One region of the Glutamicibacter sp. M10 genome, then DNA from elsewhere that is predicted to be linked to it. Evidence: predicted binding sites of a transcription regulator. Region 1 holds the regulator's gene; the other holds the start of a gene.
What was found. The regulator LexA, encoded in region 1, represses DNA repair genes until DNA is damaged. The targets are predictions, from matches to a motif close to TCGAACANNTGTTCGA.

Region 1 (16,334 bases):
ATTCCAAGCGGCCCGGGACACCGGCAGCAACTTTGGAAGATCAGCTGCCCAAAGCAGTGGTCCAAGAACGCTACGAACGTCTCACCGCTTTGCAAGATCGGATCTCCAAAGAGGAGAACGCCAAGCAACTTGGCCGTACTGTTGAGGTTATGGTTACCGAACAATCCGGACGAAAGTCTGAAGAAACGCACCGCATGGCCGGTCGGGCACAGGACCAGCGTCTTGTTCACTTCTCAGTGCCGGCCGGTGCACCAACCCCTCGACCCGGAGATTTAGTGACCTTACCAATTACCGAAGTAGCTGCCTTCCACTTAGTCTCAGATCCGAGCCTGGAACAGTTTGAACTACGTCGTTCGCGCGCCGGAGATGCGTGGGATCGGGCGCAGGCAGAAAGCTGCGGTGTACCGAGTATAGGAACTAGCTCTACTGCTGGCCGTGCAAATTTGGGTATGCCAACTTTGAAGGTGCGCAGCTAGCCGAATGAGAAATTCTCAATTACCAGTCATCGCAGTAGTCGGTCCCACCGGCACCGGAAAATCCGATCTAGCCATCGCCCTCGCCCAGGAACTGGACGGGGAAATTGTCAACTCCGATGCGCTTCAGTTTTACCGCGGCATGGATATTGGAACAGCAAAACTTCCTGTGTCCGAACGTGGCGGAGTTGCGCACCACTTGATGGATACCTTGTCCATTACTCAGGAAGCTTCCGTGGCTACCTTCCAAGCCCAAGCACGAGAGCATTTTGCGAATATCCGGGCACGCGAAAAAGTCCCGGTTATGGTGGGCGGTTCGGGCCTCTACGTGCGTGCTGCCTTGGACGTGATCGATTTTCCGCCCACCGATCCTGATGTTCGTCAGCGCTTGGACGCAGAAGTTCAAGCTATGGGCGACGGAGACTTGCGCCGTAGACTAGCTGATGTTGATCCCATTTCAGCTGCGCGAAATCTTGATGTGCGTCGAGCTGTCAGGGCATTAGAAGTTTTTGAAATCTCGGGCCGACCCTTCAGCTCATACATGCCACAGCGCGAGTATTTTGCTCCCGCCATTCAGATCGGACTAAATTACGATCGCTCGGCGTTGCATGAAGCATTGGAATCACGCGTACACAAAATGGATGCGATGGGACTAGCCGAAGAAGTTGCAGGACTGCTCGAACACGGGCTACGTGAGGGAAAAACTGCTTCACGCGCCATCGGTTATCAGCAGTACACCGATTATCTCGATGGAGAAATCAGTAGGGCTGAGGCAATCAACCAGACTGTTATCGCCACCCGTAAATTTGCCCGTCGTCAGATCACCTGGTTCAACGCTGACCCGCGGGTGAGCTGGCTGAATCCCACTGAACCGGACCTGATTGGTAAAGCACTTTCCCTCGTTGGCTCGGCCAGCGAAGCACCAACACGCTAGGAGTATCGATGTACACCACCGAACTAGAACAATTAGCTGGGCAACCTTTCGCTAAAGGTCACGCCACGGGAAACGACTTTGTTTTGATCTCGGACCCAGAAGGCCAGCTAGACCTGAGCGAACAGCAAGTAGCAGCGCTGTGCCATCGGCGCTTTGGCATTGGTGGTGACGGATTGATCCGTGCAGTTCCCACCGCTCAGGTCTCTGGATACCAGACACAGGCCGTGGAGAATCCAGACGCTTATTGGTTCATGGACTACCGCAATGGCGATGGCTCGATTGCTGAAATGTGCGGCAACGGTGTACGCGCTTTTGCTCACTTTCTTATTGCAGAGGGATTAGTCGATCTGCAGGTAGGTCAGAGCATCCAGATCGGTAGTCGCGCAGGGATCAAAACCATTACCCGGATTGTCGATGGTTATGCAGTGAATCTTGGACCATGGGGATTGATCCATGAAGAGAAAGCTACGGCAGAGTCCGTCGATTCCATGGTTAAGCCTCGCGGCTGGGAGCAGGCCCTTCCAGCTTTGAGCATCACTATGGGTAACCCGCACACCGTGGTGGCATTACCTGACCTCGACATGCTTGAAAGCCTTGATCTATTCCAGGCCCCAGATGTGGCTCCAACACCACCTAACGGCACCAACGTTGAATTTGTGGTGCCTAGTGATCCGTTGATCGAAGAAGACGGTGTAGCTCAAGTGCGCATGCGAGTACATGAACGTGGAGTCGGAGAGACGCTGTCATGTGGCACTGGCGCGTGTGCGGCAGCAGCTGCCGTCCGCTACTGGGCTCGCGGCACAGCATTGATCAACCAATGGGCGGTGGCAGTTCCCGGAGGCGTAGTCGGCGTAGAGTTCCGTGAAAATGCGGCCGGGGAGAAGACACGATTCTTTCTGGCCCGGCTGAGCTTGTGGGCCGCGGGGTAATCGGCGCTGCCTAAAGGTCTTTGAGCAAAGCAAAAAACTGCAGGACCTAGTTTCAACTAGGTCCTGCAGTTTTTCTGTTCAGCTTAGGCCGGACGTGAAACCTTCAGTACACGGAACGCTTTGGACGTCGCTTCGCGAGTCACCGACCATTGTGCTGGCAATTGCTCAACAAGCCACTTTTGCAAGGAATCACTGCCCAGGTTCTTTTGGACTACCAGCCAGGCATCTCCGCCCGGTGCCAAGCGCGGAAGCCACAGCAGCAACAGCTCGTGTAGTGCTTCCTTGCCGATGCGAATTGGGGGATTGGACCAGATCGTATCGAACTGAAGCTGAGGGTCAACGGAATCGGGGGTACCGACAATGACATTTTTCAGCCCCAAACTCTGCGCATTCAGTCGCGTCAGTTCGATGGAACGTTCATTAACATCTAAGCCATAAACTTCGGATTCGGGAGACTGCTCCGCCGCAGTCAAGGTAATCGGTCCCCAACCGCAGCCAATGTCCAATACGCGTCCGCGCGGGGTCGGGACGTATTGCAAGAGAACAGCAGTGCCCTTGTCTAGCCCGGTGGGTGAGAAGATCCCAGAAGCCGTCTGAACCTTGCGAGTCGAGCCATTAAGCTCAACCTCAATGGTGCGACGTTCGTCTGCCGAAGCCGGGCTGGCGGTGAAGTAATGATCCGAGGTCATGACCAAAGTTTATCGTTGTGCGTCGTCGGGCCAAAGACCAGCGCATTCAACGTGATCAAAGCGATATAGGCAAGCAGAATTTTCACTGATAGAGTTTTCCGTATGACTTTCGTATTCGTCTAAGACGTAACCGCTGTGGTTACCTCGTGATTTCCCTGAAGCAGGCGTGCCGATTTGGCGTGCCCGAACAGCGAATCAGTAGACGGCGAAGTCTTTTTGTTTTCCGTAAGTTGTGCATCACACTCCTTGCCAATCGACTTTGCGCCTCGGTAACCCAGCATTCACCTGACTAACTGCAGATTTGATTGCCTTTGCAAAGGATTACGAATGAGTGATGAAACGACTGACTCCCAACGCGCCACGTCGCGAAGTGGGGGTCCTCGGCACTATTCTGGAAAGCGAAGTACTTCTAAGGAGACCATGACTAACTCCGAGTCACACGAGCACGATTCGGCATCAATGGATGATGCCCAGATCCAGGCCGCTATCGACCGGATCCTCGAAGCTGATGAAGCCCAGAGTCCACAAATCCAGCACTTCGGCGAGGAAGATTCTTCAATCTTCTCCGGCCAAGCTACAGCGCTGAACCGTTTCTCTTCTGGCCTGTCCCAGTTCGACGGAGACCAAGACGATCTAGCTGAGCGACGCGCTCTGCGTCGTGTTGCCGGCCTGTCTACCGAGCTGGAAGACGTTACCGAGGTTGAGTATCGCCAGCTGCGCCTAGAACGCGTAGTCCTTGCCGGCATTTGGAACGAAGGCACAGTTACTGATGCCGAAAACTCCCTGCGTGAACTAGCTGCACTGGCTGAGACCGCTGGCTCTGAGGTTCTTGACGGCGTCGTTCAGCGACGCAGCAAGCCAGACCCTTCGACCTTCCTTGGATCAGGCAAGGCTGAAGAACTGCGCGGAATCGTTGCCTCAACCGGCGCCGATACCGTTGTTGTTGACGCCGAACTGGCACCTTCCCAGCGCCGTGCGCTGGAGGATATCGTCAAGGTCAAGGTTATTGACCGCACCAGCTTGATTCTCGATATCTTTGCACAGCATGCGGCATCCCGTGAGGGTAAAGCTCAGGTCGAGCTTGCTCAGCTTGAATATCTTCTGCCACGCCTTCGCGGTTGGGGTGAGTCGATGTCTCGTCAGGCTGGTGGCCGTGTTGGTGCTGCCGGTGGCGGTATCGGTTCGCGTGGACCTGGTGAAACCAAGATTGAAATGGATCGCCGCCGTATTCGCGACCGCATGGCCAAGCTTCGCCGTGAAATCAAGGCGATGAAGCCGGCTCGTGAGGCCAAGCGCGCCAACCGAAAACGCAACGAAGTTCCGGCTGTAGCTATCGCTGGATACACCAACGCCGGGAAGTCCTCGTTGCTTAATCGCCTGACTAACGCTGGGGTTTTGGTGGAGAACGCACTGTTCGCCACCTTGGATCCAACCGTGCGTCAGTCCTCCACGGAAGACGGTCTGACCTACACCCTGGCCGACACGGTCGGTTTTGTGTCGAACCTTCCAACACAGCTGGTGGAAGCCTTCCGCTCAACCTTGGAAGAAATCGCGGATTCGGATCTGATCTTGCACGTGGTTGACGCTGCGCATCCGGATCCCGAAGGACAGATTCAAGCGGTACGCACGGTGCTCGGCGAAGTTGACGCACTGAACATCCCTGAAGTTATTGTGCTGAACAAAGCCGATGTTGCTGACCCATTTGTCATTGAACGTATCCGTAACCGTGAATCGAACACGTCGGTGGTTTCGGCGCACACGGGTGAAGGAATTGAAGAGCTGCTTGAAAAGATCAGCGCCTTGATTCCACGACCCGGAATTCAGCTTGAAGTTCTTATTCCTTACAACCGTGGGGATTTGATCGCGAAGCTACACCAGAGTGAATCTGAAATTCTGGAAAGTGAATATTTAGATGATGGCACTCGGATGATCGTCAAGGTACGTGATTCCTTGGCTGCAGAGTTGGAGAACTTCAACATTCATGGATAAGCAAGAGCAGGCCCTGGAACTTCTCGAGGCCGCGGTCACTTCCATGGGTGGTGCCATGCGCACGGGCCAACAGGAAATGGTCAAGCATGTGGTGACCGCCTTGGAAGATGAAGAACACTTGCTGGTGCAGGCCGGCACCGGAACGGGTAAGTCCATGGGCTACCTGATTCCGGCGCTGGCTCACGCGCAAACTAGCGCTAAGCCAGTGATTGTCTCCACCGCTACGCTGGCACTGCAGGCGCAGATTGTCGGTCGTGACGTGCCACGGTTACTCGAATCTCTCAAGGGCAAGCTCTCGCGTCCCATGGATGTCGCCCTGCTCAAGGGGCGCTCAAATTATCTGTGCCAATATAAACTCGGCGGCGGATACCCAGATGATGAAGGCACGCTGTTCACTATGGATGAGCCGGCCGTCCCTGCGGGCACGACCTACTCACCGCTAGCCAGCGAAGTCTTAAAGCTTCGTGAATGGGCTGATCGTACCGATACCGGTGACCGTGACGAACTGGTTCCTGGCGTCAGCGACAAGGCATGGAAACAGGTTTCAGTTTCAGCAATGGAATGCCTGGGATCTCAAAAGTGCCCCATGGCAGACGAATGCTTCTCCGAGATGGCTCGCGCGCGGGCATCTGAAGCAGACGTCGTGATTACCAACCACGCCTTGCTAGCCGTCTCAGCTTTCGAAGGCCTGTCGGTACTTCCAGACTTTGAAGTAGCAATCATTGACGAGGCCCACGAGCTTCAAGACCGAGTGACAAGCTCGGTCTCTGGAGCATTGTCGGCGCGTACCGTAATGACAGCCGCAGGCGGTGCTAAACGCCATTGCGGAGTCAACGTAGATGAGATGGTCAAGGCTTCCAACCGGCTTGAAAAGTCTTTGACCGGAATTCCTACCGGCCTGCTAGAACAGGGTCTGCGTGAGGATATGGGCATTGCCCTCAACGACATTGTGGAGCAGGCCCGGCTCATTCTTGCATTGTCCAAACCGGAAGCCAATGCACCAGCAGATGGCGGACGGCAGACCGCTCGATCCCAGATGCAGGCAGTGATGGATGATGCCATCCGTATGCTTGAATCCGAAGAACGCCGAGAAGTCCTCTACACAACTCGACCACGCGAATTTGTGGAAGGCCGCGGATATGTTGAAGCTGACGATTCGCAACCGGCAACACTCAACGTGGCACCATTGTCGGTGGCGGGAAAGCTCCGAGAGGGGCTATTCGACGGCCGCACTGTAGTGCTGACCAGCGCAACACTGGCTATCGGTTCGCAGTTTGATGCGGTAGCGGGTTCCTTGGGATTGATGGGTGCAGGAGCTCCGACCTGGACCGGCGTTGACGTAGGTAGTCCATTTGACTACCCAAAGCAGGGCATTCTCTACGTTGCCAAGCACCTACCCAAGCCGGGCCGGCAGCTAGCCGCGGAGACCTTGGACGAAATCGAGGACCTGATCAAGGCCTCGGGCGGTGGCGCACTGGCGCTATTCACTTCCAAACGCTCAGCAGAGGAAGCTGCCAGCATCCTTCGGGAACGATTGGACGTGGAGATTCTGTGCCAGGGCGAAGCAAGCATGAAATCCTTGGTTGAACAGTTTGCAGCTGAACGCGACACCTGTCTCTTTGGCACGATGACCCTGTGGCAAGGTGTCGACGTACCCGGAGATTCCTGCCGACTCGTGATCATCGACAAGATTCCCTTCCCGCGTCCGGATGACCCGATTTCTAAAGCCCGCACCGAGGATGTTGCTAAACACGGCGGCAATGGCTTTATGCAGGTCTCAGCGACTCATGCTGCCATCCGGTTGGCGCAGGGTGCAGGACGACTCATTCGCTCTATCAATGACCGCGGAGTTGTGGCGGTTTTGGATTCACGCATGGCCACTGCACGCTATGGCAGCTTCTTGAAGGCCACGCTGCCACCGATGTGGCCCACCGTGGATAAGAAGGTTATTACCGGTGTCCTAGAGCGGCTCAAACCCGAAGAAGAGAAGTAGGCGTAAGCACCTACGGTGCGCCATCTAGATTCACTTACGCCAGATGCTAATGTCTGTGCCAAGTAGAGGAATCTTTATCTCCGGAAGGCACTATGGAGTCTTGGAAGACACTTGCCCGCACCGCCGCGCAAGACACCCACTCACGTTTTGGGCAACGTCTTCTTGGACTGCCCGGAACGTGGATTGGGCTGCCGTACAGCAAGGCGCACCAGCTTCGTGACGGCAGCATGCTCAGTGACCTCAACGGGATTTCGCATCCGCTACGCGAGTGGAATTACTGGTGGCAGGCTCATTACCTAGATGCCATCATCGACGACGGCTATGCCTACCTGGCTGACAATGACTTAGATGCAGCGCACCGGGAACTTCAGCGAGCCGTCGAGCTATTGCGGGGGATCCGGCTGCGGAACTTCGGTGTCTTCCCAAACTACTTTTTTGATGACATGGCTTGGCTAGCTTTGGCGAGCCAAAGATTACTTTCATTCTCACGTCGCCTTGATGGTCACAGCTCAGCTAATGCCAAACAGGCTGTCACCACTTTGAGAAAACAGCTCAACGGAGCCATTGACGATGTCCTAGATGGTGGAATGTATTGGTCCCGGAAGAAGGACTTCAAAAACGCGCCGGCTAACGCACCAGCCGCTCTATTTTTTGCCCGGAATGGTGAACGCGACCAATCACGGAAGCTACTTAGCTGGCTACGGGCAAGACTGTTTAGCATTGACAGCGGGCTGTACTTGGACGGGCTGCGGTTGGTGCCGGACGGGCACAGGATCGAGGACGCGCTCTATACCTATAACCAAGGGCCGGTTCTAGGCGCTTTGCTGGAGTTGGGATCAGATGCTGATTTAGAGCACTCAACAATGCTGATCCACGCCAGTGCACAATACTTGACCGACAGCACCGGTGCGCTTTCGCTGAACGGCGGTGGCGACGGCAACTTGTTTGCTGGAATCTTGGTCAGGTATCTGGCCCTGGCCGCTAATGATGTGCGCCTTGATGGCAGGACGCGGTCGACAGCACGCACGATGGTCGTGGCGACCGCCAACAGTTTGGTAGATCAGGAACCACGCAGGCTCTCGGCTGCAGTCCAGCGCTGGATGATATTCAGTGCAGCTGCTGCTTGTGAGTCCGACAGTCGAAATTGATTTAGCTAGACGATGTGGGGCAGATGCCAATGGCATCTGCCCCACATTGATCAGATCTCTATTTAGAGCGAACGCATTACCGAAACAACACGGCCCATGATCGTGGCCGCATCACCAAGAATAGGCTCGTAGCGGGAGTTCTGCGGCAACAGCCAAGTGTGACCGTCGCGCTGACGGAAAGTCTTTACAGTCGCTTCTTCGTCCAGTAAAGCGGCAACAATGTCGCCATTATCTGCAGTCTGCTGACGACGAACAACTACCCAGTCACCGTCGCAAATCGCAGCGTCGACCATTGAGTCGCCTGAAACCTTGAGCATGAACAGTTCTCCATGACCCACTAGCTGGCGTGGCAACGAGAAAACATCTTCCACGGACTGATCGGCAAGGATCGGACCACCTGCGGCAATTCGACCAACTAAAGGAACCATGGTGGTGTCGGCTGAAGTACTGAGCTCGATCACCATGGCATCGTCGGCAGCGGCAGTAGCGGGTACTTCCGTTGTCTGTGACTCGTCCTTATCGTCAGCCAACTGCAGCGGAAGAAGGATTTCCATTGCGCGGGGACGTCGAGGGTCGCGCCGAATGTATCCGAGCTTTTCGAGTTGGCTCAACTGATGAGTGACGCTAGACAAGCTCTTGAGGCCAACGGAGTCACCAATCTCACGCATCGATGGTGGATAGCCGTTCTTTCCGATAGACCGTTGGATCGTTTCCAGGATCTTCTTTTGGCGAATCGTCAGCGAACGGGCATTCGATCGCGGAGTGCGTTGTGAAGCTGACATGAGAGTTTGCCTTCCCTAGCAAGCAGTCGAAAGTTCGTGAGTCCAAACTGTCGGAGCTAGATGGTGTGATGTTTTCATTGCTCGTCTACTTCGAAATCTTAGTAGATAAGTTCCGTTCTTTCAAAGATTTGTTCGAAAACTTCTGGACAAGTTCGACAAAGCTCTGTTAGAACAGATGTACTAGATTCGAACAAGTCTTCGAATCTAAATCATCGAACACAACTTCGCATCACAACTATTTCTGAGGAGACATAGTCATGGCAACTGTCGCACTTGACTCAAACGAAACCCGTTCACCAATGAAGATCCGCATCAACCGCCGGGGCTGGGCCGTCCTTATCGGGATTCCAGTGTTCGCCTTAACTGTCGCCGCGGCCTTCTTCTTCTCGATGTTCGCGTCGGATGCTCACGCATCATCGGAAGTACCTGAGGGAGTTGAAACGGTAGACGTAACCGTCATCCCTGGCGATACGCTCTGGAGTCTGGCCAGCGAATACGCTGAAGGTTACGACGTCACCTCAGCCGTTAGTCACATCTCGGAAATGAACTCGCTTGATGGCACTCAGATTCATGTCGGCGACTCGCTGTCGATTCCAGTGCTTGCTGGCTAAAGGTAAAACGTGGTCAAGCGATTGTTACCTTGGTTCGTAGCGGATTCACTGCCCAAGCCCGTCCACACGTAGACTTGTTGCGTGAATGACCGCAGTGAACTTTTGAGTCAGCTGCCCTTGCGTGAGAATCTCCGCGGGCTATCCCCATATGGCGCACCACAAATCGACGTGCCCATCCAGCTGAATGTCAACGAGAACACCCATCCATTGCCAACTACGGTCGTGGAAGCCATCGCACAAGAAGTCGCCAAAGCTGCGACAACTCTTAATCGATACCCTGATCGCGAATTCACCGAACTTCGTGAATTGCTGGCCGACTATCTTGGCCACGGACTAACTGCAGAGAACATGTGGGCCGCCAACGGTTCCAACGAGATTCTGCAACAAATTTTGCAAGCATTCGGTGGTCCGAACCGAAGCCTAATGAGCTTTGGCCCAACCTATTCCATGTACCCGTTGCTGGCCAGCGGTACTGACACCGCGTACATCGCAGGAGAACGGGCAGAAGACTTCACGCTCTCTGCGCAGTCCGCCGCCGAACAGGTTCGCAAAAACAAACCGAACATCGTTTTCCTTTGTTCCCCCAATAACCCAACCGGCACCGCTCTCGGGCTTGATGTCATCACCGAAGTGTACGACGCAATGAGCGAACACAATGGTGTAGTCATCGTCGATGAAGCGTACGCCGAGTTCTCCCTGGCAAGTACTAAATCAGCACTCACCTTGCTTGAAGGCCGACAGCGTCTGATCGTTTCGCGGACCATGTCCAAGGCCTTCGGTCTGGCTGGAGCCCGCGTGGGTTACCTAGCGGCAGCGCCAGAAGTAACCGATGCGATTCGTTTGGTTCGATTGCCTTATCACCTCTCGGCAGTCACCCAAGCAACGGCCATCGCGGCCCTGAAAAACATTGAATTGTTGCTTGCTCAGGTTGAGGACATCAAAACCCAGCGTGACCGAATTGTTGATCGTCTCAAGGAATTGGGTCTCAAACCCTCAGTCTCAGACTCCAACTTTGTCTTTTTTGGCGGGCTCGCTGATCCCCACTCCATCTGGGAGGGGTTGCTGGAAGCTGGCATCATTGTCCGCGACAATGGGATCCCGGGTACGCTGCGCGTAACTGCCGGAACCGAATCAGAAACTACAGCATTCTTGGATCGTCTCGCCGAACTGCTCGGCGCGGACAACTAATCAGGATCAAGCGAAGGAAGACATGTCTGCCGAATTGATTGGCGCACGTCGCGCCCGCATGGAACGCGTCACCAGCGAATCGTCGATTTTTGTTGAGCTAGATCTCGACGGAACTGGCGTTTCTGAGATCAGCACCTCTGTGCCGTTTTACGACCACATGCTTACGGCGTTGTCTAAGCATTCGCTGATCGATCTCACCGTGCGAGCCACGGGTGACACTCACATCGATGTGCACCACACCGTTGAAGACACCGCGATCACCATCGGTGAGGTTCTGCGTGTAGCCCTTGGTAATAAGGCGGGAATTCGTCGGTTCGGCACCTCGTACGCGCCACTAGATGAGGCGTTGTCTCGTTCAGTGGTCGACGTTTCCGGTCGTCCGTACCTGGTGCACTCCGGTGAACCAGCTGGTCAGGAATACCACCTTATTGGTGGTCACTTCACCGGATCGATGACTCGCCACGTATTTGAAGCCATCACATTCCACGCTCAGATTTGTGCACACATCGAGGTCCTCTCTGGCCGCGACCCGCACCACATCGTTGAAGCTCAGTTCAAGTCATTTGCTCGTGCACTGCGCGAAGCAGTCGAACTTGATGAGCGCATGGGCGACAAGATTCCATCCACGAAGGGTGCCCTTTAAGTGGCAAAGAAAAATGTAGTAGTTCTCGACTACGGTTCGGGCAACGTCCGATCTGCCGTTCGTGCGCTGGAAGCTGCTGGCGCGTCGGTTGAACTCACGGCGGATCCAAAGAAAATTGTTGCTGCTGACGGTCTAGTCGTTCCAGGCGTAGGTGCCTACGCATCGGTCATGGAACAACTCACCGCTACCGGATCGCTTCGCTGGATTGGTCGCCGCATTGCCGGAGGACAGCCAGTCTTGGGTATCTGCGTTGGCCACCAAGTGTTCTTTGAACAAGGCGTGGAGCACGGGGTGAAAACCGAGGGCATCGGCGAGTGGCCGGGAACTGTGGAGCGTCTGAAGTCCGATGTTATCCCGCACATGGGATGGAACACCGTACAGCCTCCAGAGGGAAGCAAGCTTTTTGCTGGCGTTGAAAACGAACGATTCTACTTTGTTCACTCATACGCAGTGCAGAAGTGGGAATTTGACGTTACTCAGCCTGCCATGACACCACCGCAGGTCACGTGGAGTACGCACGGAACTCCGTTCGTCGCTGCAGTCGAAAACGGTCCGCTGTCGGCCGTTCAGTTCCATCCCGAAAAGTCTGGCGACGCTGGAGCCCGACTGTTGCGCAACTGGTTGGACACCCTCTAAACATGTGGACTATCGTGCTTGGGTTCGTCGGTGCTTTCCTCGCAGGTGGCGCCATCTCCCTCAAAAGCCAAAAGGCCCATATCTCTTGGGTTATCGCACTCTGGGTACTCGCAGGCATGAGCATCATCGCCGCGTGGATACTGACCCTTTAGAACATTCGCTACTTCACTAAGGACATTATGAGCGAGCAACCAATCCTCGAACTTTTGCCTGCCGTAGACATCGCCGGAGGACAGGCCGTGCGCCTAGTTCAGGGCGAAGCGGGCTCCGAGACTGGCTATGGCGACCCGTTAGAAGCCGCACTTTCATGGCAGAACGCTGGAGCTGAGTGGCTCCACCTCGTTGATTTGGACGCGGCATTTGATCGTGGCAGCAACGTCGAGATTGTCCAGCGCATCGCACAGGAACTGAACATCAAGGTTGAGCTCTCCGGCGGTATCCGCGACGATGCGTCCTTGGACCGTGCGTTGGAGTTCGGTGCCACTCGCGTGAACCTTGGCACCGCGGCACTTGAAAACCCTGAATGGACCAAAAAGGCGATTGCTCGCCATGGCGACAAAATTGCTGTGGGCATGGACGTGCGAGGCACTACGCTTTCAGGCCACGGATGGACCAAAGACGGTGGCGATCTATGGGAAGTTCTGGCACGTTTGGAAGACGCAGGATGCGCCCGCTACGTCGTAACTGACGTAACCAAGGACGGCACCTTGCGCGGACCAAATGTTGAATTGCTTCGCGAGATTGCTACTAAGACCAATAAGCCTGTTGTAGCTTCCGGCGGAATCTCTTCGCTAGAGGATCTGCGGGTATTGCGCGAACTTGTTCCTGAGGGTATCGAAGGCGCAATTATGGGCAAGGCTTTGTACTCTGGTCAGTTCACGCTTCAAGAAGCGCTGGACGTTGCCGGTCGTCGCTAACGCGAGCTGATCTTCACTATTGACGGTTTGAAAGCCTAGGCTTTCAAACCGTCAATTTTTTGTTCTGAAATTGAACTCACTGCAGCTGACCCAAATGACGGTAACTAGCTAGCGAATTGGGCAATTATTGACTGACGTCATCGACAAGTGGTGTTCAAGCTCATGAATGAAGAATCAAAACTACCCTGCACCAACATCGATTCCCCAGATAGCATGGACTTATGAGCACGGAGCACAACGAATCAGCGCCTAAACGCCACCTGCCGGGACACATCGTCGCCGCGCTGGCGCAGGCCGGTTCACCCGCCGACTCGGCAGGTCAGAGTTGGGATGGACGCGACCTTAGCGGTGAGGGCAACCCGCTACATAACTTTGATAAAGACGACGGCAGCGCCGACGCAAAAGTCATGGCGGCACTGACTGAGCTACAAGCCGGTCGCGGTTCCGAGCTGGAAGTTCACAAGGCCATGTCCTCAGCCCGAGTGTTTGTTGCCGTTGTAGCTCAGCTAGGCGAAGAAGCTATGGGTGACCACGGCTTCGCCGCTGATAAAGAAGCCGACATGGCACTGGTGAAAATCAAAGCACCGGATGGTCGTATGGCGCTTCCAATTTTCACCACGGTGGAACGACTTCAGGCTTGGCATAAGGAAGCTCGTCCGGTGGCAGTATTTGCTCCCCGCGCAGCACTCTCAGCGGTCAGCGAAGATTGCCAACTACTAGTTCTAGACCCTGGTAGCGAATTTACCTTTGTCCTTCGACGACCCGGGGTCTGGAACCTAGCCAAACAGATCGAATGGATTCCGAGTTATCAGAATCAGCAGATCGCCAACCTAGTCCAAAACGCCACCGAAGGTTTCACGCAGTTGCAGGCAGTGAAGCTGGCGCCGGGCAGGGAGTAGGCTCAAGAACCAAGGACGGCCAAGTCGTTCTTGGCGGTGGTTCCGGACCAGAACTTAATTTACAGTTTGTTTTCGCACAGGGGACAAGCCCTAGCCAAGCGCAGGAAATTACCAGCGCAATTCAGGGACGACTGTCCCAAAACTCCGAATTCACCGAAGCGGTGGATTCTTTAGAACTTAGTTTGCACAGCGCGCCTAGCTAGACTCGGCGGGCTCCTTACCTAGCAAAGGAACACTTCGGGCATGAAAAGCTATTTGCAGATTTTGCGTCAGCCGCAGATTGCGCTGTTGTTGCTGATCGGCATGATTGCCCGACTTCCTCACTCGGCATTGAGCATGTTGTTGCTCTTGCACCTAGTAAATGACCTAGACCAGTCATGGGTATCAGCTGGCCTTGTCACCGCATTGATGACTGTTGGTATTGCTATCGGTGCGCCATGGCGTGGTGCTCGCGTTGACACCTGGGGCCTGCGCCGAGCCATGCTTCCCTCGGTGATCGTTGAGACCATCGTTTGGTGCACCGTACCGCACGTGCCGCTGGTCTGGGTTTATCCTTTGGCTTTCATCGGTGGCCTTTTCGCTCTGCCGGTATTCTCCGTGGTGCGTACAGCTCTGGGAATCATGACCACCGGAGAGCAACGTCGCACGGCCTTTGCTTTGGATGCCACCGCTACGGAACTCGTATTCATTGTTGGACCTGCCAGCGCAGGGATCGTCGCTACCCAGATCAGCAGCGTTATCGGACTGAGCGTTATTGGTGTTACCGCATCTCTAGCCGGTTTTGCCTTGATGATCCTGAATCCTCCAACACGAAGTGATGACCCGAAGGCCATAGCCTTGCGGTCTAACGCTCATGAAGAACGTCTCGGTGCGGAAGCCAGCTTTATCGCCGCAGCACCGATGGGTGTTCAAGAGGTTGAAGGCGAGCTGATCTTGGCCGGCTGGAAATCGGCGCGATCCCGCATCAAGAAACGTGGGCGGGCATTTAAAGCCGGTTCAACTGGGTTAGCGCTTCGGTCCTGGCCGTATTCATTGCCTCGGCCGGTGCTGGCATGCTGTTGACCGGAACCGAAGTATCGATCGTCGCGGAGCTTGATGCATCAATGCAAAGCAACCAGTTGGGTCTGGTCTTCTTCTTCTGGTGCGGGGCCTCGCTGATCGGTGGACTCATCTACGGATCCATGAAGCGCGTTGTCTCGCCACTATTGCTCTTGCTGTTCATGGCGATCTTGACCATTCCCATGTACTTCGCGTGGGATACATGGTCCTTGGCTTTGCTCTCCGCTTTGCCAGGCTTCCTTTGCGCCCCGACATTGTCCGCTGCCTCAGAATGGCTCACGGATCTGGTGGCAGAAAAGCGCCGTGGCGAAGCCATGGGTTGGTATGGCTCTGCCATGACCGCCGGTACCGCTTTGGGCTCCCCGGTCACCGGACTATTTGTCGACAACGTCGGTCCTGATTACGCCTTTGTCGCCATTGGTGTCATGGCCGCAGTGGTTGTGCTCGTTGCGTTGGCTGCCCAGCAGATTCGTCGCCGGGTACGCCGTGCTCAGAAACGTCGTTGGGAAACCACCGTCTAATCGGCGGCATGACCGAAAGTTGTCAGCTCAGTCGTGAGTACATGTAGAGGTCCTTGGGTTTGCCGTTGATAATTTCCCAACCGCGAAGTAATCCCTCCCGTTCAAAGCCGCAGGCTTGCGCTGCGTGCCATGAAGCCAGATTCCACGGCTCTACATAAAGTTCGAGGCGATGAATGCCCGGATGCGCCAAACCCCAGATGCTGAGGGTTTCTAGTGCGCGAGTGATGATGCCACGGCCACGATGCTCCTTGGCGATCCAATACCCGATACTGGCCCGACCCCGGTCAGCGTTGCGTAGCCATAATCCAATCTGACCGACAACCAGATCAGATCCTGCATCGGCAATGGCGAAGGAATAGCCGGTTTTGTCGATGACCCGTTGGCGTTGGCGCTGAATAAAGCTCAGAGCTTGTTCACGCGTTGATTCAAAGGCAAGGGTAGTGATGTGTGAAATGTACTGATCTGCTGAAGCTTGCTGAACCGCCACAACGTCGTTGTCCAAAAAGGGACGCAAACGAAACGAGTTGGCATCGAGTGTTGGCTGTTCAAGGATCTTCATAATCCAACACTAGCGCTCACGCATTTGCAGGAAAGGCCGATTCGACGTGGCGGAGACAACAATGGGCCCGCTCCAAAGTGGAGTCGAGCCCATGATGTTAATCTCTTAAAAACTGCGAAAATTTCTTAGTTGACAGCGCCGGTGTACTTCTCGCCTGGACCCTTGCCGGGGGCATCTGGGATCAGTGAAGCTTCGCGGAATGCCAGCTGGAGGCTGCGCAGACCGTCGCGCAGAGGAGCTGCGTGCTGCGAGCCAATCTCCGGTGCGCCAGCGGTGACTAGGCCTGCAAGCGCGGTGATGAGCTTGCGTGCTTCGTCTAGATCTTTTAGTTCTTCGGCGTCTGCGCCTTCAGCAAGGCCGCATT
Region 2 (16,334 bases), 920 kb from region 1:
TCTTCCTTGGACCGATTGGGCGCTCAGCGAGTGGGCGACTTGGCCATTGAACAACGAGTTGCCCAGCCAACGATGACCGGGCTGGTCATACGGCTTGAAAAGGATCGTATGGTCAAGCGTCAAGATGATCCGAAGGATCGCAGGGCCAGCCTAGTGAACCTCACCAAAGCTGGACGCAGGGAAATCGAAGGCTATCGTGAACGCGCAATGAACGTTCTTTTGGGTGGGATCGAAGGCTTTAGCGAAGAAGACCAGCGAGTTCTGGCCCGCTCTGTAGCGTTGTTGCAGCAGCTGAACAATCAGATTGCTGCAGGTTTAGATAGCTAGATCAGGCTCTCTGGCCGCTCGTCCTAGTGATCGTGCTGGCCCGAGACATGCATTAAACACACAGTATTAAACAAAGAGGCGCGCCGTTTCCAAACATGTTTGGAAACGGCGCGCCTGTGTGTTTCTAGAAATCAATCGCCCTTTGCGGCCACTTCAGGATCTTCACCGTTGGTCATGGCCAACAGGCGGCGGAAAATTGCTGGACCGTCATCGCCGATGCCATCGTGGTGGTACTCATCAGTGACCCACGTCTGTAGACCCGCAACCTGCGAGGCCGTACGCAAGGAGAACTCGCGGTCGACGTAGACGTCGTCGTGGTACACGGCAGCGGCCACCGGGACGGTGTTCTCGGCTAGTACATCCAGGTCGTAGAGTGGCGCAAAATGCTCGTGTTCGGCCAAGATCCGCGCAACATCTTCCAGCGGGCGCAGTGCTGGATCTTGGGCAAAGTGCCAACGGAAGATCATCTCGCCGGTCAACAATGGAGTTTTCGCGTGCTCGGTGAACTCCTCAAATTCACTGAGCACGTCTTCGGCGGCAAAGTTCGTCGCCTCGCCTTGGGCATAGATACTCTCGTGCATCAACGCATAGAGCGGGTTCGACGCAAACGATGACTGCGCATATAAAGCGTCAAGGAACGTATCGGAAAGTCGTAGGCCACCAGGAGTCGGGCTAAAGGCTTCTTCGAAGATATGGTGAAGCAGGTGCACGCGGGTATTTCCACCCAGGTACATGCCCAACATCTGCACCAGTGGCACAGTAACTTGCTGTCCGTTGGGCAAAAACTCGTCATGGTTTTCACGCACGTGCTGGTAAATCTGGTGCAACTTGTCGAAGTCTTCTGGATACCAGGAGAAAAATTCACGATTACGTTCGGCCATGCGTGCATAGGTTGCCCGGTACACGGTCCGTGCATCCTGATCCAACGACGCTAGCCCGCCGGTAACAAGGCAACGCGATAGTGACGCGGGGAAGAGCGAAAGATAGGTCAGCGTGCAGAACCCGCCGTAGCTCTGGCCAAAGGTGCTCCACTTTTCCACGCCCAGATGCTCACGAAGCGCTTCAGCATCTTTGACAATGGAGTCGGCGCGGAAATACTCCAAGTACCGTGCTTGTGCTGCTGAGTCTCCGCGCAGTGCCAGGGTCTTGCGGTTGGCCGGCGTGGAAAGCCCGGTGCCACGCTGATCGAGCAAGAGCACTCGGAAGTGCTTGGTGGCTTCGGCGAGCCAACCCGAAAGGGAAGCTGGCCGTGGCGACTTGCCACCCGGGCCGCCCTGTAAGAACAGCAACCACGGCTTAGTTGAGTCGGTGCTGACTTCTCTGGCAAAAACCGAGATCTTTTCACCTTCTGGGCGCGAGTAGTCCAGCGGAACATCGATGCGATGATCGGTGACGTCCATGCCGCGGTAATGTGCCATTTTTATGCTCCTTGCGATCCGAGTTCTTCAAGTGCGGCGCCATCTAGCCGTCGAGTTGTCCAACCGTTCTGTGAACCTGCGCCAATCGAGTCGTAAAACTTGATCGCAGGTTCATTCCAATCTAGGACGTCCCACTCTAAACGCTTGTATCCTCGCTGAACACAAATTTCTGCGAGCTGACGTAAGAGCGCGGTGCCGGTGCCAAGCCCGCGCTGGCTGGAGCGAACGTAGAGATCTTCCAAGTGGATCCCATGTCGGCCTTCCCAGGTGGAGTAGGTCAAGTACCAGATGGCAATGCCAACGACCGAACCCTGATCATCCTGAGCCACATGGGCGAAAGCCTGTGGGTTAGGGCCGAACAAGTGCTCTTCCAGATCCTTCACGGTGTTGCGCACCGCATCCGGTTCCTTCTCATACACAGCAAGTTCGTTGATTAGTTCCAGAATCATCGGGCAGTCGTTGATGACTGCTTCGCGCACAATACTCATGTGTTCTAGCTTACCGCTGTCATACAGCTAAAACGTCGGTGACCAGTCCTAAGGTTGAACTCATGATGGGTGGACACCACGCGGTGAGCGGCGCAGCCGCATGGTTGGCAATTACAACTCCAGTGACCGTTGGGACTGTAAACCTCGGGCTGGGAACATTCCAGATGGACCGTTGGGAGACACTCGCCGGAGCAATTGTGTGTGCCGGAGCCGCCTTGCTACCTGATGCTGATCATCACGGCGCCACGATCGCGCGCTCACTTCCGCCGTTTTCATCCATTTTTGCTCGGGTTATCGGCGAAGCCTCCGGCGGCCACCGAAACGGTACCCACTCGATTATTGGAATGGCGTTTTTCATCTTCTTGGCATGGCTGGCCAACGGTTGGGACGTGGCCACCGCGGCCCTCGGAACTATCTATCCCGGAGCAGCATTATTCGCGATTCTGCTTATATCCTTCGCAGTGAAGTCGGTTAAATTCATGCCGCCCATGCTCTGCTGGATCATCGCCCTGGCCACGGGTGCCTTTGTTGGGGTGAATGCGCCCGAAGCGAATCAGTGGTTCCTATTGGCCGTGGCAGTGGGCGTCATTGTCCATGTTGTGGGGGATATGCTCACGGTCGGCGGATGCAATTTGATCTGGCCGATCAAGATCGGGTCCCCACGATGGTTCCGCAAAATTCCTGTAATTGGCGGCTGCTGGAAGTCCAACGGTCGACTGGCAGTCCCCGTGCTGGCGGAGACCGGATCGACCGCGGAATGGTTACTGGCCACGCTTCTGACGACCTATGTTGGAATTGCGCTCATCGTTGCCTAGCTAGCTTCACCCAGCGGTGCAAGGTTCTCGCCGCAGTAAACAAGCGCGGTTCCTAGGATCAACGAGCCAATCTGCACCGTGGTCGACATCAAGGCGTCAGGGCTGAAAAGTGCCGACCAGCCACTGAGTAGACCAACTACGGTTAGCAGCACGAGGCATGCTCCCGTGACGCGGAGTCTGAATCCATTCATGGCCATACCCTACGACAACGTCACTAACTTGGCTACTCACTGCCTACGAGCCGACCCAGTGCTATCAATTCGTGCGGGACTGTCATTGAAGGTAGCTTCCCTGTCCCAAAAGCGCAGCTCTGCGGCCCTTTGCGGTTCCCGGATCACTGGTGTTCCCGACCAATTTCGGGCGACGAAAAAGTGGTCTTCGTAAGTCTTGGCCGAGCCGTCATGGTTCTGGTGACGCGCCGAAACGGTCAACAGACGCAGATCCGTAGGCTCAATGAGCACTCCGAGTTCCTCACTAGCCTCTCGAACTGCTGCAGCTGCCGCAGATTCACCCGGTTCTACATGCCCAGCGGCGGCTGCGCTCCAATATCCGTCCATGAAACCAGTGCCTTGTCGCAGTTGCAGCAAGACCTGGTCATCACGAACCATCAACGCGTAAGCGATCGCTTTCACCCGAGATTAGCCCAGCCGGCCAACGGAGGTTACGGTCACGACCGGCGCTCCGACCTCATCGGAATCATCCAAGGAGATCGTGGCGCTAATACCCCAGTCATGATGTTCGGCTGGGTCCGCAAAGATCTGACGAACTTCCCAGACACGATTGGGCAACTCGTTGACGATGAACAAGGCGCTGCTGCGACCGGTGGGACCGTCGTCGATGTCCTCGTGCTCGTCAAAGTATCCGTCCAAGGCATCGGCCCAAGCGTCGGAATCAAACCCGTTGTGGCCATCAAGCTCACCGAGGGCTTGGTCTTGCTCGTCGGCGAAGAGCTTAACCCTGCGGAACATTTCGTTGCGGACCATCACGCGGAAAGCACGCTTATTGCTGGTCAGCTTTTCCGGAGCTGGAGGTGGGGCAGTTTCGGTTTCCTCGCTCAGCTCGCCACGCGACAACTCTTCCCATTCGTCAAGCAACGAGGAGTCAATCTGGCGGATCATCTCTCCGAGCCACTCGATCAGATCTTCAAGGTCTTCGCGCAGTGAATCTTGGGGAACTGTTTGGCGCAGGGCCTTATACGCATCGGTGAGGTAGCGCAACAACACACCCTCGGAGCGCGCCAGCTGGTAGTACTGGACAAAATCGGAGAAGCCCATGGCACGTTCGTACATGTCACGAACGATCGACTTGGGCTGCACCTCAAAGTCGGCCAGCCACGGAGCACCCGAACGATATTGTTCAAACGCGGCCTCAAGCTTTTCCGCCAAAGGCATCGGATAAGTAATCTCATCCAGCGCGTTCATGCGGTCGTTGTAGTCCATGCCTTCGGCCTTCATCGCGGCAATGGCTTCGCCCCGAGCCTTTTTCTCCTGCCCGGAAAGTATCTGGCGCGGCTTTTCGAGTGTCGCTTCGATCACCGAGACGACGTCGAGGGCGTAACTGGCAGAATCTGGATCCAACAGATCCAAGGCAGCGAGTGCAAAAGGCGAGAGCGGTTGGTTCAGCGCAAAGTTCTGCTGCAGGTGCACGGTCAACTCGTAGTAGTTACCGTACTGATCTGGTTCGTCTCGGCGGACAACAACTTCGGTGGCGATCAGCTCACGTAAGATGCCCAGTGCACGCAGTTTCAACTTTCGCTGGGCGGCAGGTGTCTCATGGTTTTCGCTGAGCAAACGGACCGCGGCCTCGAAGGCGTTGTCTTCACGTTCCAAAAGGTTCAGCAGCATCGAGTGCGAAACCTGGAACGAGGACTTCAGCGTTTCTGGGGCAGCAGCAACAATCTTGTCGTAGGTCTTTTCGCCCCAGGTGACAAAGTTCTGTGGTGGCTTCTTCTTAGGGATCTGTTTGAGCTTCGAGGAACCTTCGCCGTGCTTCTTCAGCGCCTTTTCCATGGCCTTGTGATTTTCGATGGCATGCTCAGGGGCCTGAACCAGTACGGTACCAGCGGTATCAAAACCAGCACGTCCGGCTCGACCAGCAATCTGATGGAACTCGCGGGCATTAACGATGCGTGTACGGGTGCCGTCGAATTTGGACAGCGCGGTGATGACCACCGTGCGGATAGGCACGTTGATGCCCACGCCCAAGGTGTCGGTACCGCAAATGACCTTGAGTAGACCTGCCTGCGCGAGCTGTTCCACCAGGCGACGGTACTTAGGGAGCATGCCGGCGTGGTGGATGCCGATGCCGTGGCGGACCAAACGGTTCAGCGTCTTGCCAAAACCAGCGGCGAAGCGGAAGCCACCGATCATCTCGGAGATCTTTTCCTTCTCCTCACGCGTGGCTACATTAACGCTCATCAACCCGGTGGCGCGATCAATGGCGTCGAGTTGGGAGAAGTGCACGATGTAGATCGGGACCTGCTTGGTCTTGATCAGTTCCTCGACGGCTTCCTGCACAGGCTCCATCGAGTAGTAGAAGTGCAAGGGGATCGGGCGTTCGGTGTGTGCGACCGTGACGGTCGGCGTTCCGGTGCGCTCCTCGAGTTCTTTCTCAAAGCGGGTCACATCGCCCAAGGTGGCGCTCATGAGCAGGAACTGAGCCTGTGGAAGTTCGATCAGGGAACTTGCCAGGCCCAGCCGCGCTGTGGGTCAGCGTAGAAGTGGAATTCGTCCATGATCACGCATCCGACATCTGCGCGGGAACCTTCGCGCAAGGCAATGTTGGCTAAGATCTCGGCCGTGCAGCAAATGATCGGAGCGTCGGCGTTGACGGAGGAATCTCCGGTGACCATACCGACGTTTTCTGCACCAAAGATTTTGCAGAGGTCAAAAACTTCTCGGAGACTAGTGCCTTGATCGGCGCAGTGTAGAAGCTGATCTGATCGCGGGACATGGCATAAAAATGCGCTGCGATGGCGACCAAAGATTTGCCGGAGCCGGTCGGGGTGGCAAGGATGACGTTGTTGCCGCCGGCCAGCGCCATCGACGCTTCATCCTGGGCAGGGTAGAGGTTGATACCACGGGTGGTGACCCATTGGCCGAAAGCCTCGTAGATTTCGTCGTCGGAAACGTTTTTGCTGTCTGCTGGCAAATAATCGGTGAGCAACATGATGTTACTAGCCTATCGGTTCAACGCCATGTCTCGGTGCCTAGTAGCCCGTAGAACAAAGGATTAGGCTGAGGGCATGAAATGGGATCCAGCTAAGTACACAGAATTCTCCGATTACCGCGGACGTCCATATAAAGACTTGCTCGGGCAGCTAACCGAAATTGAGCCGAAAAATATTGTCGATTTGGGCTGCGGACCGGGGAATATGACTCGGCTGTTGGCGCAACGATGGCCCGATGCTCAGGTGACCGGTCTGGACTCTTCTGCGGAAATGATCGCGAAGGCTAAGTCTTCGGAACATGAACCGAACCTAGATTTTGCCTTAGCTGATGCCACCACATGGCGACCCGCCGAAAACCTAGATCTGTTGTTCTCCAATGCGATGTTGCAATGGCTTCCGAATCACCGCGAGCTACTGTCCTCATGGTTGGGCACTATGAAACCCGGAGCCTATGTAGCGATCCAGATGCCAGGGAACTTCCGTTCACCTTCTCATGCGCTGATGCGCGAAGTGGCCGAAAGTCCAAAGTGGATTCAGAAGCTCGGGGAGTACTACGCGACGGCCACGTTGTGGGAGAACCAGAGGAGTATCAGCGGCTATTGCTGCAGCAAGGATTCCAAGCAAATGTCTGGGAGACAACATTCCAGCAATTGTTGCCCGGCGATGACCCCATTGTGGATTGGGTTCGCGGTACGGCACTATTGCCGGTGAAAGCGGTATTGGACGCAGAGGACTATCTAGAATTTGAGGATGACTATCGAGCGGTAGTCAGCATTCACTACCCATCGGTGCAGACCCCGGACGGTACGAAGCTAACGAACTTCCCATTCCGTCGAATATTCGTGATCGGTCACAAACTGACCCAGTAGCGGGCAGGCACTAGTTTCTGCAGCAAATCAGGCAGAACTTTCACTGCGATGATCACGCTCAAGGTGCCTAACGCCAGCCCCGAAACTACATCGTGGAAGTAGTGTGCCCCGACGCCGACCCTAGACAGACCGATAACTATAGCTAGTGGGATCGCATATTTGGCCAGCTTCGGGACCACCAGAGTGCACACCGTGGCGATAGCGGCCGCGACTACAGAATGATTGGACGGCCAAGACCAGTCTCCCGAGGCCGGGCAAGCCATCGCGGTGAGCACATCAAGAGAATTGCACGGTCGTTTCTCGCGGAAAATTGCTTTGATGAGTTCACTGAGCACATAGCCAATTCCAGCGCCAATGCCACCGGAGGCTAGAGACAAAAAAGTGGACGATCCCGAAACCAGCAAGTGATGGTGAGCGCAACGGCGCCTAGCACTAACAGCTTGAGCAGGGCGTCGGAGCAAAAAATCACGATAGCCGACAGCAAAGATGAGGAAACGACGACGCCACTGATGCCCGAGTACAGGACATCACGTAGCGGGAAAGATAGCGCGGCGATGAGGACCAGTGCGACAACTACCATTGCTGGTCGAGTCGGTCGGATCTTATATTTCGCGGTGGGGGAAAGACTCACGAGTGGCGATTATACGGATCCGGGCTGTGCGCCAAATTCAGTGAGCTATCACCGAACTGCCAGTGCGAGATGCCCACAAGTAAACCTTGGGGCATCCGGCGACACTGTTTACCAGCCGCGTTCGCGCCACTGATCAAGATGCGGGCGTTGTTCACCTAGGGTCGTTGTGTCTCCATGCCCGGGCAATACTTTGGTTTCGTCTGGGAAGCGATCGAAGATTCGTTCGGAGACGTCGGTAATCAGTGAGAGGAAGCGCTGTGGGTCTTTCCACGTGTTGCCAACGCCGCCGGGGAAGAGGCTGTCACCGCTGAGTACGACCGGCTGTCCGGAGGAATCAACTAGCGCATAGCCAATGGAACCTGGCGTGTGTCCGCGCAGGTGGATGGCTTCAATAATTACGTCGCCGAGCTTTAACTGATCACCATGGTTCAACCCGTTGGTGATTTGAACACCAGATTCTTCAGCGATGCCGGTCATGTCCTCGGCGCCGGCATAGGTAGTAACAGGGTATTTTTCGACGATGTCGGCCAACGCACGAATGTGGTCCCAATGCTGGTGTGTGGTGGCAATACCAACAATTTGGGGATCTTGCGCATCACCTTGCGAGGCCTGAATGAGTTCTGCAATTGCAGGGACGTCGTCGGCAGCATCAACAAGCAGCTGCTCGCCGGTCCCTCGGTGAGTAATGAGGTAAACATTGTTTTCCATGTCGGAAACGGAGGTCCAGCGGATGGTCACGTCATCTAGCAATAGTTCGTTCATACCACTCACACTACGACGGAATATATGGTCAACGCGACCATTAAAGATAGGCTCGGGACAACAGAAGATACAGTTCCAACGAATGGAGCACAGCATGAGCGAACTAGCATTCATCAAGATTGACCCCAACTCCACCGTGGCGCCGTACCAGCAGGTCCGGGAACAAATACTCTCCGCCATTGCTAAGGGAAAGCTTGCACCAGGTACAAAGCTGCCTTCAGTTCGGGCGTTGTCCGGGACGCTGAATCTGGCGGTTAATACAGTAGCCAAGGTATACAAGGAGCTAGAACTGCAGGGGGCCGTCGTCACCCGTGGTCGTCACGGCACCGTGGTACAGGCGGCCGACGATCGCGGTGAGCAGGAAGTCAGCGATGCCGCAGCAGACCTGGCTCGGATTGCGCAGCTATGGTCAGTGGATGAAGCGACCGCCGTGAAATACCTGCGTGCCGCTTTTAGCTCTTTGCCACGCTGAGAAATGACGAGCTTGATGTAGCGCGAGCTACCTAGTAGTGCGCCACTGGGCGCCATAGCGCTGTGATGTTCCGTATCAAGGAACGGTTCTAAAAGTTTGTGGATAACCCTCTTGGGCCTTTGAAATCTGGGTTTAGACTCTGGAACTAAATCAATGTTCCCGGGGCAGGAAAACACCATGAATTCGACTGCACATCGCCACGTAACTTCGAAAAGCATCACCGCAATTACCATCAGCGCACTGATCCTCAACGGTGCCTTGGCCGGTTGTACTGCCAACAAGACTGAATCCAGTCCCGCGCCTGCCGAGCAAGCCGAGAAAGCCGAGGAACAAGTTCCCGTTCCCGCGAGCTTTGCGTGGAAAACCGAAGAAGTTCTCGTATCGGATCCAACCGTAATTGACGATGTGGCCATTGCCTATCGACGTGTTGGCCCGCAGCTGGAAGTGATCGCGCGGAATCTGAAAAACGGTAAGCAAGTGTGGAAGGACGAGGCACTCGGTGCAGCCGATGCGCGGGGCATCAGTCCAAGTATCGAAACCGTAGAACATGATGGCAAGAACTACGTGGCCTATACCGGAACAAGAACGGACGCCGTGGGGACACTCTAGATCGTCGATGTTGCCACTGGTAAACCAGTGAAGATCAACAACAATTTTGAACTTTGGGGAAACCGGCCAAATGTCTGCGGCAAGACTTTCTGCACTGAAGGTTCAAAGGTGCGTAATGAGCAGTATCTTGACCATCAGCACATGAAATTTGATTGGTCCAGCAAGCAATGGTTCACGGTACCTGAGAACAAGCTCGAATTCGGGTACCAGCAAGGTGGGCGCCATCTGGGCGAAGGCATCTTCTCCTACTGGGACAAGAACGACAAACAGATGCGCAATTTCTCCAAAGGAACCAAGACGTTGTGGGAACGGCCCTACGAAGAAGTCTTCGCTAAAGGGTATTCAACATCCGGCGGCTGGAACTGGACAAGCGTAGAAAAAACAAAGAAATTCTGCTCGGCTCTGGCTCACACAGCCAGGGCGATTTCTTTGAAACCGATAAAAAGAGAGCTGAATACCGGCTTGCCGATCTGTCGAAACTTGTTGCGCTTGATGCGAAGACCGGAAAAACCTTGTGGTCCCAAGCGGGTATCTCGCCACGGTGCGGATTCGACTCGCCCCAAATAAACGAAGCCAATGACGACACAATCGTTATTTGCTACTACGACGGGGCAATCAAACACTGACGGCGAGAAAAGATGACTACTACTCGGTGGAAATAGACGATGCTGCGTGGAGCGCGGTTGCATTGGATGTGAAGACCGGCGGCAAAAAAGTAGCAATACAAACTTAGCGATCCTTACGACTACGATGCCAGGGTAGAAACGGCTGGAATACCGCGCGTCGACGATAATACCTCGATACTTCCACTCAGGGGTGGCGACAAAGCGGTTAGTAACGCCGATGGCACCGTTGTCCCATTGGCGGATGTTGTGGGAGAAAACGCAATTTGTTCGGAAGATCGCGAGCCATACTTTATTTACTCCGCGACCTTAGGTACTGAAGTACCAACGGAACACAAAGCATCGGGGGACACCAGCTTCGATGAGGCCGAAATAGTGTGTAAGCGCGGGACATGGAAACCGAGTAAGGGCATGACGACGGTACAAGAATTTCGACGGGCAGGGTACGACGAGAAAGAAGTTGTTGTACTCAACGGCTTAGAAGGCATGATGGCTTACCGAATGACGGCTACGGACGGGCAGTAAGGCGCAGATTGGCGCTCGCCGAATGCGTTGGTGAGCCTGTGAAAAAATTTCTGTGAGATAGAACCACTCGTACACTTATTCGAAGTAGTTTTCGATTAGTATGGGCTCGTGGCTACTACTGCAGACAGCAATAAAACAGATCTTACGCGCCTGATCGTCAAGGGCGCGCGTGAGCACAACCTTAAGAACGTAGACATTGATCTACCGCGTGACGCGATGATTGTCTTCACCGGGCTTTCCGGTTCCGGCAAATCCTCGCTCGCTTTCGACACGATCTTTGCCGAAGGTCAGCGTCGTTATGTCGAGTCACTTTCTGCGTACGCCCGCATGTTCCTCGGGCAGGTAGACAAGCCGGACGTGGACTTCATTGAGGGCCTTTCTCCAGCGGTGTCGATCGATCAGAAGTCGACCAGCAAAAACCCTCGTTCAACCGTCGGTACGATTACCGAGGTCTACGACTACATGCGCCTGCTCTGGGCCCGTGTTGGTCACCCACATTGCCCGATTTGTCATGAGCCGATCTCCAAGCAGACTCCTCAGCAAATCGTGGATCAGTTGATAGAGCTACCTGAAAAAACTCGTTTCCAGATCCTCGCTCCGGTTGTTCGTTCACGCAAGGGTGAGTTTGTTGACCTCTTTGCGGAGCTTTCCTCAAAGGGCTTCTCGCGTGCCCGAGTTGACGGCGAAACGATCCAACTTAATGATCCTCCGAAGCTTGCCAAGCAGGTTAAGCACACCATTGAGGTAGTGGTTGACCGTCTAGCAATCAAGGAAGATGCCCGACAGCGTTTGACGGATTCCATCGAGACGGCTCTGGGCATCGCCGATGGTCGAGTATTGGCCGACTTTGTTGACCTGGATGCCGATGATCCCAAACGTGTCCGCTCGTTCTCCGAAAATCTTGCGTGCCCTAATGAGCACCCGCTAGCCATTGATGAGATTGAGCCTCGCACTTTCTCCTTCAACAACCCATTCGGTGCTTGTGCTGCCTGCTCTGGTATCGGTACCAAGCTCGAAGTTGACGAACACCTGATCGTTCCCGATCCGGAGGTCACCTTGGCTGAGGGTGCTATCGCTCCGTGGTCACTGGGTAAGGCAACCACCGAGTACTGGAACCGTCTTATTGAGGGGCTCGGCCAAGAACTTGGCTTCAGCATGAGCACTCGGTGGAAAGACCTGCCAGCCACGGCTCGCGAAGCGATTCTCAGCGGTAAAGACCACAAAGTTGTTGTTCAGTACAAGAACCGTTTTGGCCGCGAACGCAAGTACTCCACTGGTTTTGAAGGCGTCATCTCCTACGTGCATCGCAAGCATGAAGAAACCGAGTCGGATCACGCTCGCGATCGTTACGAGCAGTACATGCGTCAGATCCCATGCCCTACTTGTGGTGGCGCGCGACTGAACCCAGCTTCCCTTTCGGTGCTCGTCGGCGGCCGTTCCATTGCAGAGGTTTCTGCCATGGACCTGCGCAGTGCAGCAAACTTCCTATCTAACATTGAGCTCTCAGCGCGTGAAGCGAAGATTGCAGCTCAGGTGGTTAAGGAAATCGACGCCCGCATGAAGTTCTTGCTGGACGTTGGACTGGAATACCTGACTCTAGAGCGTGCCGCCGGAACACTTTCAGGCGGCGAAGCGCAGCGTATTCGACTTGCCACCCAAATTGGTTCAGGCCTGGTGGGCGTGCTGTATGTTCTCGATGAACCTTCGATCGGTTTGCACCAGCGAGATAACCGACGCCTGATCGATACCCTTCTGCGCCTGCGCTCATTGGGTAATACTTTGATCGTCGTGGAGCACGATGAAGACACCATCGCTGAGGCCGATTGGATTGTTGACATCGGTCCAGGTGCGGGCGAGAACGGTGGCGAAGTTGTCCACTCCGGATCTGTCGAGGGACTCAAAGCCAATACACGCTCTTTGACCGGTGACTACCTGTCGGGGCGCAAGCAGATCGACATCCCTACCAAGCGACGCAAGGTTGATAAGGATCGCAAGCTCAAGGTCGTTGGCGCCAACGAGAACAACCTGCAGGACGTATCGGTTGAATTCCCGCTGGGTCTGCTTACGGCAGTGACCGGTGTATCTGGTTCAGGTAAATCGACCTTGGTCAACGACATCCTGTACAAGGTGCTGGCCAACAAGCTCAACGGTGCCAAGCAAGTGCCAGGTCGCCACACCCGAGTGTTGGGTTTGGAGCACTTGGACAAGGTCGTGCATGTTGACCAGTCGCCAATCGGTCGTACTCCACGGTCAAACCCTGCCACCTACACCGGTGTCTTTGATCATGTCCGTAAGCTTTTCGCGGAGACCAATGAAGCGAAGCTACGCGGTTACCAGCCAGGGCGCTTCTCATTCAACGTGAAGGGTGGACGTTGCGAATCTTGCTCCGGCGACGGAACGCTCAAGATCGAGATGAACTTCCTGCCTGACGTCTACGTTCCGTGCGAAGTTTGCCATGGGGCACGCTACAACCGCGAGACCTTGCAGGTGCTCTACAAGGGCAAGAACATCGCTGACGTTCTGAATATGCCAATCGCTGAGGGTGCAGAATTCTTCAGTGCATTCACCCCGATTGCGCGCCACCTTCGCACACTGGTTGATGTGGGCTTGGGCTACGTCCGCCTTGGACAGCCTGCCACCACTCTGTCCGGTGGTGAGGCTCAGCGCGTGAAGCTCGCCGCCGAATTGCAGAAGCGTTCCAACGGTCGGTCCATCTACGTTTTGGATGAGCCCACCACTGGTCTGCACTTCGAAGATATTCGAAAGCTGCTGCTGGTCTTGCAAAGCCTGGTCGACAAGGGCAACACCGTTTTGACCATTGAGCACAACTTGGACGTCATCAAGTCTGCCGATTGGGTGATTGATCTAGGTCCTGAAGGCGGATCCGGTGGTGGAACTATCTTGGCGACCGGAACCCCGGAAAAGGTAGCCAAGGTCAGCGAGTCGCATACCGGAAAGTTCCTCGCGGAAATCCTGTAGAACACGGTGCGCGGATCAGGGAAATATGCCTTTTCAGTCATGGATTCCTGACCCGCACCCGCTTCGTGGGAAGATAGCTAAGTGAATATGTCGGTAACAAGTGCGCTCTTCGATCTTGACGGGACTCTCGTGGACCCCGCAGGTGCCATTACTTCGGGAATTCGCCATGCCCTTGTGGCTCACGGATTAGCCGATCCGGGGAGTCACGAGTTGAAGCTTTGGTCGGTCCACCGTTGCAAGTGGGACTTCGAACCATTGAAGGCGTCACCGACACAAACATCGATCAAATCATCGCCACTTACCGTACGCGCTACGAAGAAGCCGGCATGGATGAGTCGAAGGTGTATCCCGGGATCATCGAGCTGTTGCAGGCACTGCGTCGCGCGAATATCTACGTTGCGGTCACGACGGCAAAACCGGTGAATATTGCCCGGTTGTTATTGGACCGCAAGGGATTGACCGAACACCTTGATGCAATCCACGGTAACGACGGTGAACACGGCGCCATGGGTTCAAGCAAGACACATATTGTTGCTGCCGCATTGAAAGACGCCGAGTTGGACGCGTCGTCCAGCGTAGTGATCGGCGATCGATACTACGATGTGGATGCGGCACGAGAAAATTCGGTCTCATCCGTCGGCGTAGCTTGGGGCTTCGCTCAAGGGGACGAACTTTCCCATGCTGACCTACTAGTAGACACCACGCAGCAATTGGCCGTAGCTCTGCTAGGGAAGCAGGCAGCTAAATCATTAGAACTTGAACCAAACGTCATGCAGGAAGGTGCAAAATAAATGAGCATCTACACCATGACCCGTTCTTCGATTCGCGGCGTCATCCATGGCGTGTGCCGTGCCGAGGTTACCGGACTTGAAAACGTCCCCAAGGAAGGCGGATTTATTGTCGCCTCCAACCACCTCTCCTTCTTTGACTCGCTCATTATCCAAGCCTTGACGCCCCGCGACGTGGCATTTTTTGCGAAGGCAGAATATTTCACAACTCCCGGAGTCAAAGGAAAGTTGATGAAGACTTTCTTCGAATCCGTAGGCTCAATTCCAGTACAGCGTGGTGAGCAGGCTGCCTCGGTGGCTGCCCTGGATTCACTAGTGGAGATCATCGAAGAAGGCGGGGGCATCGGAATCTATCCCGAGGGCACCCGCTCGCGCGACGGTAAGCTCTACCGCGGTCGAACCGGTGTGGGTTGGCTTGCGCTAACCACTGGTGTTCCTGTGGTTCCTGTCGGACTGATTGGTACTGAAAAGTTACAGCCTGCAGGTTCTAAAGGATTTAGGCCCGCAAAATTCCAGATTCGTTTTGGTGAACCACTGCAGTTTGACCAGCTGGGGCGCAAACATCCGCTGCCGCAACGTCGTCAGGCAACTGACCAGATCGTGGATGCGATTGCCGCTCTGTCCGGTCAAGAACGCGTGGATTCATACAACCAGTTACCTCCAGACGCGAAATGACCCATGGCTGATCCAGCAAGTTACCGTCCGAAAACTTCGGACATTCCAACTAACCCCGGTGTGTATCGTTTCCGTGACGAACACGGCCGGGTGATTTATGTTGGCAAAGCCAAAGTTCTCCGCAATCGACTGACGTCTTACTTCGCCAATCCAGATCGGCTCACGCCCAAAACACGGACCATGGTCTACACAGCAGGCAGCGTGGAATGGACCGTTGTTGGTTCAGAGCTTGAAGCTCTGCAGCTGGAGTACGTCTGGATCAAGGAATACAACCCGCGGTTTAATATCGTCTTCAGAGACGACAAGTCTTATCCCTATCTTGCGATCACGCTCAACGAGAAATACCCTCGTGCGTTGGTCATGCGTGGAGATAAGCGCAAGGGCGTTAAATACTTTGGCCCCTTTTACCCCGCCAAAGCAATCCGCGAAACTCTAGATACCCTGCTGCGTGTCTTCCCTGTGCGCAGTTGCGCCCCTGGTGTTTTTAAACGAGCAGAAGCCTCGGGGCGCCCGTGTCTGCTCGGATATATCGACAAGTGTTCCGCACCCTGTGTGGGCCGGATCTCCCAGGAAGACCACCGCCAGCTCGCCGATGATTTATGCACCTTCATGGGTGGCGAAGCAACCAAGTTCACCAAGGCACTAACGGTGAAAATGCAGGATGCTGTAGCGGAATTGGAATACGAAAAAGCCGCCCGCTACCGTGATGATATCGCCGCATTGAAGCGAGTCTTTGAACGAAACGCAGTGGTTTTGGACGACCGTACTGAAGCCGATATTTTCGGTGTGCACGGCGATGAATTGGAAGCATCCGTTCAGGTGTTCCATGTTCGAGACGGTCGAATCCGGTCACAGCGCGGTTGGGTTGTTGAGAAGGTCGCGGACGTAACCGACGCCGAATTTGTAGAGCAATTGCTCACCCAAATTTATGCTGACCACGCGGACCGCATTCCTCGTGAAATTCTTGTGCCATCCCTACCCGATGACATTAACGACGTGACGCAGTGGCTTTCAGAGCTACGCGGTTCCAAGGTTTCTTTGCGCGTTGCCCAACGCGGCGACAAGGCTGCGTTGGCCGGGACTGTGAAAGAGAATGCGGAACAGGCACTTCGACTTCACAAGTCCAAGCGTGCAGGGGACATCACAACCCGTTCCTTGGCCATGCAGGAACTTCAGGAAGCACT

Region 2: the regulator LexA is predicted to act here: its motif matches at 10,776-10,791, upstream of uvrA (excinuclease ABC subunit UvrA).

Annotation. Positions count from the first base shown of each region.
Region 1 covers NZ_CP104918.1:2,979,676-2,996,009, reverse strand. Annotated here, with positions in the region: gene miaB (tRNA (N6-isopentenyl adenosine(37)-C2)-methylthiotransferase MiaB) at 1-476, shown strand, start outside; gene miaA (tRNA (adenosine(37)-N6)-dimethylallyltransferase MiaA) at 481-1,407, shown strand; gene dapF (diaminopimelate epimerase) at 1,416-2,336, shown strand; gene N6V40_RS14545 (class I SAM-dependent methyltransferase) at 2,420-3,025, opposite strand; gene hflX (GTPase HflX) at 3,446-5,014, shown strand; gene N6V40_RS14535 (ATP-dependent DNA helicase) at 5,007-7,007, shown strand; gene N6V40_RS14530 (glycoside hydrolase family 76 protein) at 7,100-8,155, shown strand; gene lexA (transcriptional repressor LexA) at 8,218-8,937, opposite strand; gene N6V40_RS14520 (LysM peptidoglycan-binding domain-containing protein) at 9,195-9,548, shown strand; gene N6V40_RS14515 (histidinol-phosphate transaminase) at 9,630-10,736, shown strand; gene hisB (imidazoleglycerol-phosphate dehydratase HisB) at 10,759-11,379, shown strand; gene hisH (imidazole glycerol phosphate synthase subunit HisH) at 11,380-12,015, shown strand; gene N6V40_RS14500 (CG2302 family histidine operon protein) at 12,018-12,167, shown strand; gene priA (bifunctional 1-(5-phosphoribosyl)-5-((5-phosphoribosylamino)methylideneamino)imidazole-4-carboxamide isomerase/phosphoribosylanthranilate isomerase PriA) at 12,195-12,932, shown strand; gene N6V40_RS14490 (SseB family protein) at 13,154-13,831, shown strand; gene N6V40_RS17440 (MFS transporter) at 14,075-14,893, shown strand; gene N6V40_RS17435 (MFS transporter) at 14,884-15,411, shown strand; gene N6V40_RS14480 (GNAT family N-acetyltransferase) at 15,434-15,970, opposite strand; gene N6V40_RS14475 (DUF1844 domain-containing protein) at 16,096-16,334, opposite strand, start outside.
Region 2 covers NZ_CP104918.1:2,058,489-2,074,822, forward strand. Annotated here, with positions in the region: gene N6V40_RS10065 (MarR family winged helix-turn-helix transcriptional regulator) at 1-327, shown strand, start outside; gene N6V40_RS10070 (alpha/beta fold hydrolase) at 459-1,745, opposite strand; gene N6V40_RS10075 (GNAT family N-acetyltransferase) at 1,748-2,233, opposite strand; gene N6V40_RS10080 (metal-dependent hydrolase) at 2,272-3,048, shown strand; gene N6V40_RS10085 (hypothetical protein) at 3,045-3,239, opposite strand; gene N6V40_RS10090 (NUDIX domain-containing protein) at 3,276-3,680, opposite strand; partial or broken gene N6V40_RS10095 (DEAD/DEAH box helicase) at 3,687-6,216, opposite strand; gene N6V40_RS10100 (methyltransferase domain-containing protein) at 6,293-6,928, shown strand; gene N6V40_RS10105 (phosphatase PAP2 family protein) at 7,068-7,463, opposite strand; gene N6V40_RS10110 (MBL fold metallo-hydrolase) at 7,826-8,479, opposite strand; gene N6V40_RS10115 (GntR family transcriptional regulator) at 8,574-8,951, shown strand; gene N6V40_RS10120 (PQQ-binding-like beta-propeller repeat protein) at 9,129-9,560, shown strand; gene N6V40_RS10125 (hypothetical protein) at 9,588-10,127, shown strand; gene uvrA (excinuclease ABC subunit UvrA) at 10,817-13,687, shown strand; gene N6V40_RS10135 (HAD hydrolase-like protein) at 13,906-14,478, shown strand; gene N6V40_RS10140 (lysophospholipid acyltransferase family protein) at 14,479-15,150, shown strand; gene uvrC (excinuclease ABC subunit UvrC) at 15,154-16,334, shown strand, end outside.